2 regions of the Streptomyces sp. NPDC043738 genome follow, and region 1 is predicted to be linked to the other one. Evidence: riboswitches for the same ligand, from Rfam matches in the RefSeq annotation. Region 1 holds a riboswitch; the other holds the start of a gene.

Region 1 (7,148 bases):
TTCTTCTCACCGGTGGTGGCGGTGTGCGTCGCCGAAGCGCTGGTTTCGGTGGTCATTACTGGCAGGCCTCGCAGGACTCGGGGTTTTCCAGGGAGCAGGCGACCGCCTCGGGGTCGGTGGCCTGCTGCGGGACGGGTACGGGGACGGTGCCGCCGGCGGCCGCGGTGCCGCGGGCCGACTGGGCGATCCGGGTCGCCGGCCGCGAACGCAGGTAGTACGTCGTCTTGATGCCGCGCTTCCAGGCGTAGGCGTACATCGAGCTGAGCTTGCCGATGGTCGGCGACGCCATGAAGAGGTTCAGCGACTGGCTCTGGTCGATGAAGGGCGTACGGGCCGCGGCCATGTCGATCAGGGCGCGCTGCGGGATCTCCCAGGCGGTGCGGTACAGCGCCCGGACCTCCTCGGGGATCCAGTCGACGTCCTGCACCGAGCCGTTCGCCTCGCGCAGCGCGTCACGGGTCCGCGCGTCCCACAGCCCCAGGGCCTTGAGCTCCTCGATCAGATACGCGTTGACCTGGAGGAACTCACCCGACAGCGTCTCGCGCTTGAAGAGGTTGGAGACCTGCGGCTCGATGCACTCGTACACGCCCGCGATCGAGGCGATGGTCGCGGTCGGCGCGATCGCCAGCAGCAGCGAGTTGCGCATCCCGGTCGTGGCGATCCTGGTGCGCAGCGCCGCCCAGCGGTCCGCCCAGCGGGGCTCGGCGTTGGGGTAGTGGTCGGGGTGCAGCACACCGCGGGCGGTGCGGGTCGCCGACCAGGCCGGGTGCGGGCCGTGCCGCTCGGCGAGAGCGGCGGACGCCTCGTACGCGGCGAGCATGATCCGCTCGGAGATCCGGGTCGACAGCTCCCGCGCCTCGGCCGAGTCGAAGGGCAGCCGCAGCCGGAAGAAGACGTCCTGCAGGCCCATCAGGCCCAGACCCACCGGGCGCCAGCGGGAGTTGGAGGCCCCGGCCTGCTCGGTCGGGTAGAAGTTGATGTCCACGACCCGGTCGAGGAAGGTGACGGCGGTACGGACCGTGGCGTCCAGCTTCTCCCAGTCCATCGCCTCCTCCCAGCCGGCGGCCTCGTTGCCCAGGTGGGCGGCGAGGTTGACCGACCCCAGGTTGCAGACCGCGGTCTCCCCGTCGTCGGTCACCTCCAGGATCTCCGTGCACAGGTTGGAGGAGTGCACGACCTGGCCGGGCTCGGCGGTCTGGTTGGCGGTGCGGTTGGCGGCGTCCTTGAACGTCATCCAGCCGTTGCCGGTCTGCGCCAGGGTGCGCATCATGCGGGAGTACAGCACCCGGGCCGGGATCTGCTTGAGCGCCCGGCCCTCGGCCTCGGCCCTGCGGTAGGCGGCGTCGAACTCCTCGCCCCACAGGTCCACCAGCTCCGGGGCGTCCGAGGGGGAGAACAGCGACCAGTCGGCGTCCGCCTCCACCCGGCGCATGAACTCGTCCGGGATCCAGTGCGCGATGTTCAGGTTGTGGGTGCGGCGGGCCTCCTCACCGGTGTTGTCGCGCAGCTCCAGGAACTCCTCGATGTCGGCGTGCCAGGTCTCCAGGTAGACGCAGGCGGCGCCCTTGCGCCGGCCGCCCTGGTTCACGGCCGCGACCGAGGCGTCCAGGGTGCGCAGGAAGGGCACGATGCCGTTGGAGTGCCCGTTGGTGCCGCGGATCAGCGAACCGCGGGCGCGGATACGGGAGTAGGACAGGCCGATGCCACCGGCGTGCTTGGACAGCCGCGCCACCTGGTGGTAGCGGTCGTAGATCGAGTCCAGCTCGTCCAGCGGCGAGTCCAGCAGGTAGCAGGACGACATCTGCGGGTGGCGGGTGCCGGAGTTGAACAGCGTGGGGGAGGAGGGCAGGTACGACAGCGAGCTGGTGAGGCCGTACAGCTCGGCGACGTCGTCCAGGGCGCGCTCGCTGCCGTCCTCGGCGAGGCCGCAGGCCACCCGCAGCAGGAAGTGCTGGGGCGTCTCGACGACCTGGCGGGTGGTGGGGTGGCGCAGCAGGTAGCGCGAGTGCAGCGTGCGCAGCCCGAAGTACCCGAACCGGTCGTCGGCCCCGTCGGCGAGCGCCTGGTCGACCAGGGCGTCCAGCCGGGCGGCGTGGGTCCGTACGAACTCCGCGGTCTCGTCGGCGATCAGCCCCTCGCGGTGGCCGACTTCGACGGAGGCGGAGAAGGCGACCGCCCCCTGTTCGGCCGCCTCCTCCGAGATCGAGAGGGTGAGCAGCCGCGCGGCGAGCTTGGAGTACTGCGGCTCGTCACCGATCAGCCCGGCCGCGGCCTCGATGGCCAGCGACCGCAGTTCGGACTCGCCCGCGCCCTCGTACCGGCCGCGCAGGGCGGCGGCGGCCACCTTGCCGGGGTCGGTCGCGGTCAGGTCCTCGGTCAGCTTCGTCAGGGTGCGCAGCAGCGCGACGCCCGGACCGTCCTGCCCGGCCTCGCCCGGACCGCCGGCGGGCGTGGTCACCGCAGGCTGCACGACCTCGGCGTCTGACGCGGGTTCCGTTGGCGCGATGGTCACGTGATGCTCTCCCTCACTCGGCGGGGGCCAGGAGGGGCGGGGCGCGACGGCCGCACGCGCGCGTGCGGCACCCCGTGACGGCCAGGGGTGCGCGGGCACACCGCGCGGCGTCCACCGGCCCAACCCTCGGGGCCCGGACGTATCGACGTCCGCACCGATGGCGGTGCGGGCGTACCGTCGGCAGGTCCTCGGACTTCACGGGCGCGCGGCAGGGCCCTCATCGGGCCACTGGGCGCGCTCTTACACCGTTGCGGGACAGTTCCGGATTCCCACCGGATTCCCCTGCGGCGACAGCGAGGACGAGCATACATCTTGTGCTGCTCCCCGCGTGCACCCCCACATCTTGTGTCGCCACCTCATACCACTCCGACAGGTGTGCGAAGTGCCAGGGGGCGGGGGAGCGCCCGGAACGGCCCTCAGGCCGGGCCTGGAGCGCCTTTCAGGCCACGTCCCGCGCGAACGCCCAGAGAGTGATCCCCGGTACCGGTTCCCAGTCCCGCTCTTCCGCGCGCGCGAACCCCAGCCTGCGGTAGAGCCGGTGCGCGGGCAGTACGTGCCGCGGCGTGGACAGCACCATGCCGCTCAGCCCGAGTGCCCGCGCCCGCTCCAGACACGCCGCCACCAACGCCTCCCCGACCCCTCGTCCGCGCCCCTCGGGCCGCACCGCGAGCATCCGGAACTCGCCCTCCCCGGGCCCCGCCAGCTCCGCATACGGACTCCCGTACGCGGAGAAGGTGACCGTCCCCACCACCCGCTCGTCCGGCCCCTCCACGGCCACCAACACCTCGGCCTGCTCCGCCCGTTCCGCCACCTCCCGCAGCTTCGCCGCGTAGGCGTCGCGCTCCCCGGATACCAGCAGCCCATCGGCCAGATAGACCGCCACCAGCAACTCCCCGACCGCACCGAACTCCGCCTGGCGCACGGGCCTGATCGTGATGTCCATGGGGTCAAGTGTGGGGGGCGGGGCCGACGGCGGGGTGGGTGTCGGCGGGCTCGGCTATCGTCGGTTCCGCACCTCCCTGCTCCGCCCGTTGGAAGAAGGAGAAGGCCCGATGACCGCGCTTGCCGACCGGCCACACGTCATGGAGACGGAGCACTTCGAAGAGGCCGCCCGGATACTCAGCCGCCTGGAGAAAGGCGCTCGGCTGGAATTCATCGACGGGAAGGTCAGGAGCAAGCCGATGCCGGACGGGGCCCACGGGCGCATCATTCAGTGGCTGACGCGCATCTGTTTGCAGCAGCGGCCCGAACTCTGGCTCAACCCCGACCAAGGTCTCAAGGTGCAGGAGTACCGCGCAGGCCGCGCCCGGCCGGACGGCACGCTCGCACACATGGACGCCTTCAACGTCTCGGGCGAGTGGGCAGACCCCGATGCCGTACTCATGGTCGTCGAGGTGACCTCCCACGACTCCGACACCCATCAGCGCGACAGGGTGGAGAAGCCTCGCGCCTATGCGGAGACCGGTATCCCGCTCTATCTGCTGATCGACCGGCAAGCTTGCGAGGTATTGGTCCACAGCCAGCCTGACGGGGTCCGCTACGAGACGGTCAACACCGTTCCCTACGGCAAGCCCCTGCTTCTGCCCGACCCGGTGAACATCACCCTTGAAACCGAGGCTCTGAAGGACTGGGCGGACTGACCGCCCCACCTCCGACAAGCGAACGGGCCGCCGCGCCCAGGAGGAGCGCGACGGCCCGTAGCCGCAAGCGAGCCGGTGGCGTCAGTGCCCCGCCGGTGCCCCCGCCGTAGCAGGCGGCAGCTCCGCCGAGACGCCCTCGTCGCCGGCGTCCGCGGTGTAGTCGCCGGGGCTGGTCTCGTCGACGCCCTCAGGGGCCTTCATGGCCTTCAGGGCGAACGTCAGCACGACCGTCACCACGACGTTCAGGACGAAGGCGGTCAGGCCGATGTAGCCGATCTCGCCGATGCCGGGGATCTCCTTGCTGGAGCCGCCGAAGTGGGCCTGGGTCGGGCTGGCGACGCCGTACGCCGCGAGCGTGCCGTAGAGCATGCCGGCCGCCCAGCCGGTCAGCAGCGCCCAGCGGTGGAACCAGCGGGTGAACAGGCCGCCGACCAGGGCCGGCATGGTCTGCAGGATCCAGATGCCGCCCAGCAGCTGGAAGTTGATCGCGACGGTCTTGTCCATGGTGAGGACGAAGATCAGGGCGCCGACCTTGACCAGCAGGGAGACCAGCTTGGCGACCTTGTGCTCCTGCTCGGGCGTGGCGCCGGGCTTGAGGAAGTCCTTGTAGACGTTGCGGGTGAACAGGTTGGCCGCGGCGATCGACATGATGGCCGCCGGGACCAGCGCGCCGATGCCGATCGCGGCGAACGCGACGCCGGAGAACCAGCTGGGGAACATGTCCTCGAACAGCTGCGGGATGGCCAGCTGCGGGTTGCCCTGGATGTCCGTACCGGCCTTGACGGCCATGAAGCCGAGCAGCGCCAGGAAGCCCAGCATCAGGGAGTACAGCGGCAGGATCGTGGTGTTGCGGCGGATCACGTTGCGGCTGCGCGAGGAGAGCGTGGCGGTGATCGAGTGCGGGTACATGAAGAGCGCCAGCGCCGAGCCGAGCGCCAGGGTCGCGTACGCCCACTGTGCGTTGGGCCCGCTGGTCAGCTCGCCGCGCGGCTTGCCGGGGACGGCGCCGGGCTCGGCGAACGCCTTGCCGGCCGCGTCGAAGATCCCGTCGAAACCACCCAGTTTGATCGGGATGTAGACGATCGCCACGATGATGACCAGGTAGATCAGCCCGTCCTTGACGAAGGCGATCAGGGCGGGCGCGCGCAGGCCGGAGGAGTAGGTGTACGCGGCCAGCACCGCGAAGGCGATCAGCAGCGGCAGGTCCTTGACGAACCAGTTGGTGTGCGCGCCGCCGCCGATGCCCATCACGTCCAGGACGGCCTGGATGCCGACCAGTTGGAGCGCGATGTACGGCATCGTGGCGAGGATGCCGGTGAGCGCCACGGCCAGCGACAGGCCCTTGGAGCCGAAACGGCCGCGGACGAAGTCGGAGGTGGTGACGTAGCCGTGCTTGTGCGAGACCGACCACAGGCGGGGCAGGAAGGTGAAGATGAGGGGGTAGACCAGGATGGTGTACGGGACGGCGAAGAAGCCGGCCGCGCCCGCCGCGTAGATCGCCGCCGGTACGGCCACGAAGGTGTACGCGGTGTAGAGGTCGCCGCCCAGCAGGAACCACGTCACCCAGGTGCCGAAGCTCCGGCCGCCCAGGCCCCATTCGTCGAGGTTGGCGGACTGCTCGGCCTTGCGCCAGCGGGCGGCCAGGAACCCCATGACCGTCACGGCCAGGAAGAAGAAGACGAACACGGCGAGCGCCACGCCGTTGACGCCCTGGGTCGAGGAGGCCGCGAGCGCGGTGGAGGCGCCCGGTGCGGAGATCACGTCGGTCACTGGTCCGCACCGCCCTTGCGGGCGCGCTGCTCACGCTGCACGAGCTTGTACGCCACCGTCGTCAGCGCCGTCGAGATCAGCACCCACAGCATCTGGTACCAGTAGAAGAACGGGATCCCGATGAGCGTGGGCTCGATCCGGGCGTAGGAACTCACCCACAGCGTCGCCACGAACGGAGCGAGCAGGCACAGTCCGGCCACCACACGTGTGGGTGTGACGACGGGTCTGCTGCTGGGGGATTCGGCTGGCTCTGGCATCGCGTGGCTCCGTCCGTGGCGGCGAACTCCTGTGCAATCGGCTGAAAATCTATGGCAGAGCCGTGGCACGCGTCACTAGCTGTCCGCATATCGGTACGAAGAATCCGAGGGGGAGGAGCGGTCGGCGGGCCGGGTTCACTCCGTGGGGCGCTGCAGCCTCGCCACGAACTTGTAGCGGTCGCCGCGGTAGACCGAGCGCACCCACTCCACCGGCCGGCCCTGGGCGTCGAGCGAGTGCCGCGAGAGCATCAGCATCGGCAGGCCGACGTCGGTGCCCAGCAGACCGGCCTCGCGCGGGGTGGCGAGCGAGGTCTCGATGGTCTCCTCGGCCTCCGCGAGACGGACGTCGTAGACCTCGGCCAGCGCGGTGTAGAGGGAGGTGTACTTGACCAGGTTGCGGCGCAGCGCGGGGAAGCGCTTGGCCGACAGGTGGGTGGTCTCGATGGCCATCGGCTCCCCGCTGGCCAGCCGCAGCCGCTCGATGCGCAGCACCCTGCCGCCGGGGGCGATGTCCAGCAGACCGGCCAGCCGGTCGTCGGCGGTGACGTAGCCGATGTCCAGCAGCTGGGAGGTCGGCTCCAGGCCCTGGGCCCGCATGTCCTCCGTGTAGGACGTCAGTTGCAGCGCCTGGGAGACCTTGGGCTTGGCCACGAAGGTGCCCTTGCCCTGGATGCGCTCCAGCCGGCCCTCGACGACCAGTTCCTGCAGCGCCTGGCGCACCGTCGTGCGGGAGGTGTCGAACTCCGCGGCGAGGGTGCGCTCGGGAGGTACCGGGGTGCCGGGCGGCAGGGTCTCGGTGATCTCCAGCAAGTGCCGCTTGAGGCGGTAGTACTTGGGCACCCGTGCGGTCCGCGTGCCGCCGCCGCTCTCCGCGCTGCCCCCGTCGGTCTCCATGGCCCGCCTCTCCGACGCCTGTCGTGCTGCCGTCACCGGCTCCTCCGTACGTAGCGGCTCACATCGTGGCACGCG
Region 2 (7,148 bases), on a different contig from region 1:
CGAAGCGGCAGCCGCCGACCACGTCGACGGCCGGCATCAGGGCCGACAGCGCGCGCACCGCGGTGGACTTGGCGGTGCCCTTCTCGCCGCGCACCAGCACCCCGCCGACCGCGGGGCTCACCGCGTTGAGCAGCAGCGCCAGCCGCAGATCGTCCATCCCGACGACCGCGGTGAAGGGGTACTGCGGGGTCGTGTTGTGCACCGTTGTCATGCCTTGTCATCCTCCACGTCGCCGGCCCGATCCGTCCCATGCGTACCCCTCATGGCGCCCCCGGAGGCACGAACGGCAGCCCCTCCGGCACCCCTTCCTCGATCAGCCGCCACAGCGCGTCCGTGTCCGCGTGCTCCTCGATCAGATCGCCCAGCCGGTCCAGCTGCTCCTCGCGCAGCGCGGCGAAGCGGGTGTCGGGGGCCGGCACGAAGGCCCGCCCCGCGTCGGCCGCCACCCGCCGCAGGAACGCCCGGCGGAAGCCGTCGCTCTCCAGCGAGCCGTGCCAGTGCGTGCCCCACACGGAGCCGACCCGGCAGCCGTCCAGGCCGTGCCCTTCGTCATCGGAGAAGAACGCCTCGCCGCCGGTCACTTCGGCGACGCCGTGGTGGATCTCGTACCCCTCCACCGGCTCGCCCAGCGCCCGCCCGGCCGGCCGCGCGAGGGTCTTCTCCGCCGCGAACCGCACCCGTACGGGCAGCAGCCCCAGCCCCTCGACCGTGCCCGCCTTCGACTCGACCTCGTCCTCGATGCGCTCGCCCAGCATCTGGAAGCCGCCACAGACGCCCAGCACCGGGCGGCCCTCGGCGGCCCGGCGGGCGATCGCGTCCGCCAGGCCGCGCTCGCGCAGCCACGCAAGCGCCCGCACCGTGCCCCGGGTCCCCGGCAGCACCACCAGATCCGCGTCGGCCAGCTCCTCGGCCCGGTCCACGAACCGCACCACCACGCCCGGTTCGGCGGCCAGCGCGTCCACGTCCGTGAAGTTCGACATCAGCGGTACGGCGGCGACCGCGACCCGCAGCACATCGGCGCCGTGCGGCGGCGCCACCACGCTTTCGCGCACCGTGCCGCGCAGAGACACCCGCAGGCCGTCCTCCTCGTCGATGCCCAGCCCGTGCGCGAAGGGCAGCACGCCCAGCGTCGGCCGCCCGCTCAGGCGCCGCATCATCTCCAGGCCGGGCTCCAACAGCGTCACATCGCCCCGGAACTTGTTGACGAGGTACCCCGCCACCAGCGCCTGGTCCTCCTTCGACAGCAGCGCGGTGGTGCCGAAGAAGGACGCGAACACCCCGCCGCGGTCGATGTCGCCGACCACGACGACCGGTATCCGGGCGGCCCGGGCGATGCCCATGTTGACGATGTCGGTGCGCCGCAGGTTGATCTCGGCGGGGCTGCCGGCGCCCTCGCAGATCACCGCGTCATGGGTACGCCGCAGCTCGGCCAGGCAGTCGGTCACCGTGCCGAGCAACTGCTCCTGCCGGCCCGCGTGGTAGCCACGGGCACTGAGCTCACCGACCGGCTTGCCCAGCAGCACCACCTGGCTGCTGCGGTCGCCGCCCGGCTTGAGCAGCACGGGGTTCATCAGCGCGGTCGGCTCCACCCGCGCCGCGGCGGCCTGCATCGCCTGGGCCCGGCCGATCTCCGCGCCCTCGCGCGTGACGAACGAGTTCAGCGACATGTTCTGCGCCTTGAAGGGCGCCACGCGCACGCCCTGCCGTACCAGCCAGCGGCAGATTCCCGCCGTCACCACGCTCTTGCCGGCGTCCGACGTCGTACCGGCCACCAACAGGCCCCCGCCGACGGTCCCGCCGGACGCCTTGCTCCGCCCGTTCACCGGCTCTTCCTCCCGCTCCCGCGGCGCGCCGCCGCGCTCCTGTGCCGCACCGCGCCCGCCACCAGCCGTCCTGCCACCGTCGTCGCCAGCGCCAGCGCGCTCACCTTCCGCGACAGCCGTACCGCCCGCTCGATGTCGCCGGCCGCGACCGGCCGCGCCCCGCCGTTGAGCACCGGGCGGTGCTCGACCCGCCCGCCGTACGCCAGCGTGCCGCCCAGCCGTACGCCCAGCGCACCCGCGAACGACGCCTCCACCGGGCCCGCGTTGGGGCTCGGGTGCGCCCCGCCGTCGGCCCGCCAGGCCCGCAGCGCGCCGCGCCGGTCGGGGCCGGCGAGCACGGCCAGGGTGGCGGTCAGCCGGGAGCCGGGCCAGCCGGCGAGGTCGTCGAGCCGGGCCGAGGCCCAGCCGAAGCGGCGGTAGCGCGGCGACTTGTGACCCACCATCGCGTCCAGCGTGTTCACCGCACGGAACGCCACCAGGCCGGGCACCCCGCCGAGCGCGCCCCACACCAGGGCACCCACCACCGCGTCCGAGGTGTTCTCGGCGACCGACTCCACCACCGCGCGGGCCAACTGAGGCCCGTCCAGCGCCTGCGGATCACGCCCGCACAGATGCGGCAGCCGCTCCCGGGCCACGTCCAGGTCGCCCGCCGTGAGCGCCCCGCCGACGGCCCGTGCCTCCCGGCCCAGCGAGGTGCCGCCCAGCACGGCCCAGACCGTCGCCGCGGTCAGCGCGACGCGGGCCCCGCGGGAGCGTCCCGCGGCGCGCCGCAGCAGGGCGGCCCCGGCGGCCGCACCGCCCGCGCACAGCACGGCATGTGCCGCGCCGTACCCGCGGTGGTCGCGCCACAGCCGGCGCTCCACGGCGCCCGCGGCCCGGCCGAACGCGGCCACCGGATGGCCGCGCCGCGGATCCGCCGCGATCAGGTCGGCGAGAAAGCCCAGGGCCGCGCCGCACGCGTATCCCGCGTGTTCGCCGCGCATCGGGTCAGGCCGCCGTCAGGCCTCGAAGGGGCCCTGCGGGGCCGTGCAGTGGTGCTCTCGAAGGGCGGCCGGGCATGGCGGTATGTCCTCACTCAGGGTCCGCGCCCTGGCTCGACGTGACGGCGACAGGAGTCTCCTGGCTCCCGGATCGGCGTGGCCCCCGGCCTTCCAGTCCTGGTACGCCGTCAGGCGTACGCGAGGCGGACCGTGGCCTTCGCTGGAGGAACGCTCCCCGGTGACAGTGGCGGGACCGCGCCGGATTCTCACCGGACTTCCTCATCTGTCGCCGATTGGCTCCGGCAGTCCACCACGCCCTGCGAAGGCCCGTCAACTCACCCTTGACCTGCGACGCTGCCCCGTGGCACGCGCTGTGGCACACGCCACAGGGTGGCGGCCGCGTCACAGACGGTTGCCTGTGCCCCTGATCCCACGTCACTATCAGTTGCACGGTGGCGAAGGGGCCGCCGGAAGGGGGCTGGGGGATGCCGGAGAGCGCCGGTCATCACGAGATCCGCATCAGGATCACGGGGACGAACAATCCGCAGCAGGACATCGACGACCTCCAGGTGTGGCTGGAGCGCGAACCGTGGCTGAGCCGCCGGGAACACGCCTGGGAGCAGCGGCCGCGCCCCGCCCACGAAGCGGCCGGCACCGGCGGTGCCGACCCGGCCGGACCGGGCGACATGGCCGTGGGAGTGGACGACCTGATCCTGGTGATCGTCGGCGCGGTCGCCGCCGAGGTCACCAAGGGGCTGGGCATCGCCCTGCGCGAGTGGCTGCGGCGCCGCAAGGAGGAGCGGGCCGAGGGCGAGGCGCCCGCCGTCGACGCCGGCACGGGCGGTGAGCTGCAGGCGGTCGGCGACACCGAACGCCCCGATCCGGGCGGACCGACGCGCGGGGGCGGCACCGGCGAGGGCTGACCCGGATGTCCGAATACGACGCGCGGGGAAAGATCAACCGGGCGCTGCTGGTCTGTGTCCACGACTACACCACGCTGACCGGCCTGCCCGCGGTGGAGGACAACGCCCCCGAGTTGCGGCGGGCACTGACCGCCACCGACCTGTTCACCGCCGACGAGGTCACGGTCTGCCGCCCCACGGAGCCCTGGGAGCTGGGACAGGCCCTCAAGACCGCCGCCGACGAGGCGCGCGGTCTGCTGCTGGTGCACTTCTCCGGCCACGGCCGGGTCCGCAGCGACGGCGGCGATCTGCAGCTGATGGTCGGCGCCTCCGTGCCCCGGCAGAGCCACACCACCGTCTCCTGGCAGGACATGGTGCTCTCCTGCCTCGACAACGCACGGGCCGAGCGCATCGTGATCGTCCTGGAGTGCTGCTACGCCGGCAACGCCGACGGAGCCTTCCACTCCCTGCGCAAGCCCATGTCGCTGCTGATGGCCGCCCAGCCCAACCGCCGGATCTTCAGCGGCGACGAACCGGCCGGCGGCAGCCTCTTCACCCGGGCCATGGTGGAGGTCCTCGAACACGGCATCCCCGGGCGGCGCTTCGTCGCCTTCGAGGACCTCGTACGGGAGCTGCGCACCCGGCTCGCCGACGAGCGGACCCCGATGGGCGACGTCTGGGAGCCGCGCTCCGCGAAGCAGAACACCCTCGACGACGTCGTCCTGTCCTTCGCCACCCCAGAGGTCCGGCTCCCGACGCCGCCGCGGGTCCGCTTACGCCGCTGGTTCAACCAGCACCTCCGGCGCCGGCTGCGGCTCCTGCTCTCGCTGGGCACCGTCCTCGCGCTCACCGCCGCCACACTGCTCACCCTGCACGCGCTGCGCCCGCCGCCGGACTGCCCGCCCGCCCTCGAACTGCGGCTGCTCACCGCCCCGGAGGCCGAACCCACCCTGCGCCAGGCCGCCTTCGGCTACGAGATGTCCGAGCTCAACACCCGCCCGCTGCACGGCGAGGACGATCTGCCCGCGGGCTGCCGGCGCGCCCAGATCACCGTCTACTCCGCCGCCAAGGACCAGGTCGACCAGGGCTTCGCCGCCGCCGACCGCTGGCAGGGCCAGGCCCAGGGCACCGGCAAGGACCTCCAGGACGCCAAGGGCACCGACCCGCTCCACCGGCCGGGACCCCAACCCGACCTGTGGGTCCCCGAATCCACCGCCGACTACGAGGAGGCCCGTCGCGGTATGCCGCCCACCGGATCCCCCGCGACCCTGCACAACACCGGCCCGGTCGCCTACAGCCCGCTGGTCGTCGGCATCCCGGCCACCGAACGCCTCGCCGACGTCGAACCCGTCGGCGCCTCCTGGCAGGAACTGCTCACCGGCACCGACAGCGCACACCGCGACCTGCGGCTGCTGCGCCCCAGCCCGGTGCTCTCCGGCACCGGACTGCTGCACACCATCGGCCTCTACCTCGCCAACGACGGCTCGCACATCGACTCGTCCGGCGCCCCCGACCCCACCCTCGCCGAGAGCGCCGAGCAGCGGCTCTCCGCCCCGGGCAGCCAGTACGCCGGCAGCACCGAGCTGCTGTGCTCGCTGCGCCCCGACGCCGCCGGGGGCACCCCCGGCACCGGCCGCGGCGCCCGCGCGGCGCCGCTGGTGTCCGAGAAGTCCCTCGCCGACTTCAACCTCGGCCACGCCATCGGCAGCTGCCCCGCCCTGGGCTCCGCGCCGCCCCCCGGCGACCGCTACGCCGCCTACTACCCCAAGAACGTCCCGGCCCTGGACCACCCGCTGATCCGGGTCGACTGGCACGGCGCCGGGGACGCCGCCCCCCGGCAGGCCGCGGCCGACCGCTTCGCCGACTGGCTGCGCGCCCCGGACGGCGGACAGCGCGTCCTCACCGAGCACGGCTACCGCGCGGTGCCCGGCAAGGACGGCACGGTGCCCGCGCCCGCCGCCGACTCCCCGTTGCGCAGCAGCCGCGCCAACACCGACCTCGGCGCCCCCGTCGTCCCCTTCACGGCCGGCGCCGACCAGGTCGCCCGGGTACTGGACGACTACGACCGGGCACAGAAGTCCAGCCGGCTGCTGATCCTGATGGACGCCTCCACCTCGATGGCCGACGGCGGCAGGCTCCCCGTCGCCCTCGGCGCCGCGGGCCGGGTCCTGGAGATGGTCGGCGACCGCCACACCTACGGCCTGTGGACCTTCCCGGACCGCGCGCATCCGGGTGATCCGGCGGCGGTGCGCCGGGCCGTCCCGCTCGGCACCGCCGACCCGGCGCCCGGAAAGGCCGCACTGGACCGGATCGCGAAGGGGGGAGCGGACGCCCTGGTCGACCACGGCGCCGCGATGGAGGAGGCGCTGACCGCCGCCGTACGGGAGATGAAGAGGTCGGCCGTCGGCCATCAGGCCATCGTGCTGATCCTGGACGAGGACGACGGCGGACCCGGGCGTGCGGCGGGCGTGGAGCGCACCCTGACCGCGCTGCTGAAGCAGAAGCCCGCGGTGCCGGTCCTGACGCTGGTGATGGGCCGGTCCGGCTGCGACACCTTCGTCCTCCAGGGGCTGGCCGGCGCCTCGAAGGGGCAGTGCGTGCCCGGCGGCCCGCAGGCCCCCGATCTGCTGGCCGGACTGGTCGCCTCCATCGGCACCGCGGGCAGGGAGGGCCGGTGAGGACGCCGCGCGCCGCGCTGCCCGCCGCCCTGCTCTGCCTGACGCTGACGGCGGCGGTCGGCGGCTGTACGTCGGGCCCGCAGCCCGGCCCCGAGAAGGGGCCGATCGTCTTCGCCACCGGCAGCGACCTCAGCAGTACGGGCGTCCGCCAGGACCTCATCGAGGCCTTCGAGCGGCGCACCGGCCGCTCGGTGCGGATCGTCAAGCTCCCCGACACCGCCGACGGCCAGCGCAGCCAGCTGCTGGCCGCGGGCCAGTCCGGCAACAGCGACTACGACGTGCTCAACCTCGATGTGGCCTGGACCGCGGAGTTCGCCGAGGCGGGGGTCATCCGCCCCTGGGGCACGGCCCTGGACGGCGACTTCCTCCACAGCGTGGTCAAGACCGTCGACCACGACGGCAAGATCTGGGGCGTCCCCTTCAACAGCGACGCCGGGCTGCTGTACTACCGCAAGGACCTCCTCCACGCATACGGCTATGACCAACCGCCCTCCAACTGGGGCGAGCTGAAGAACGTGGCCGGCCAGGTGGCCGATGCCTACAACCGCCGGCTCGCCCGCGAAGGCAAGGGCGCCAAGGCCCCCAAGATGTACGGCATGGTGGCCCAGCTGCGGCCCTACGAGGGGCTGACCGTCAACACCCTGGAGTCCGCCTGGGCCAACGGCGGCGACCCGGACGCCCCGAGCTTCACCAAGGGCGAGCAGGTCGGCGCGCTCCAGCAGGGCGTCGCCGACGTCAAGGACCGGCTCGACTCGATCATGCCGC

Evidence for each region. A riboswitch is a leader RNA that binds a small molecule or an ion and turns the genes downstream of it on or off. The one in region 1 is predicted to bind cobalamin.
Region 2: it holds a riboswitch for cobalamin, as region 1 does, so the genes downstream of both, AC0680_RS29715 (cobalamin biosynthesis protein) here and AC0680_RS34330 (ribonucleoside-diphosphate reductase subunit alpha) in region 1, are expected to answer to the same signal.

What each region holds. Positions count from the first base shown of each region.
Region 1 is NZ_JBWKCJ010000040.1:23,086-30,233, forward strand. Features, by position in the region: gene AC0680_RS34325 (ribonucleotide-diphosphate reductase subunit beta) at 1-56, opposite strand, end outside; gene AC0680_RS34330 (ribonucleoside-diphosphate reductase subunit alpha) at 56-2,512, opposite strand; cobalamin riboswitch at 2,675-2,825, opposite strand; gene AC0680_RS34335 (GNAT family N-acetyltransferase) at 2,952-3,455, opposite strand; gene AC0680_RS34340 (Uma2 family endonuclease) at 3,565-4,152, shown strand; gene mctP (monocarboxylate uptake permease MctP) at 4,234-5,913, opposite strand; gene AC0680_RS34350 (DUF3311 domain-containing protein) at 5,919-6,179, opposite strand; gene AC0680_RS34355 (GntR family transcriptional regulator) at 6,315-7,073, opposite strand.
Region 2 is NZ_JBWKCJ010000028.1:65,259-72,406, reverse strand. Features, by position in the region: gene AC0680_RS29725 (putative cobaltochelatase) at 1-211, opposite strand, end outside; gene AC0680_RS29720 (cobyric acid synthase) at 261-1,823, opposite strand; gene AC0680_RS29715 (cobalamin biosynthesis protein) at 1,820-2,806, opposite strand; cobalamin riboswitch at 2,936-3,084, opposite strand; gene AC0680_RS29710 (hypothetical protein) at 3,289-3,726, shown strand; gene AC0680_RS29705 (caspase family protein) at 3,732-6,383, shown strand; gene AC0680_RS29700 (extracellular solute-binding protein) at 6,380-7,148, shown strand, end outside.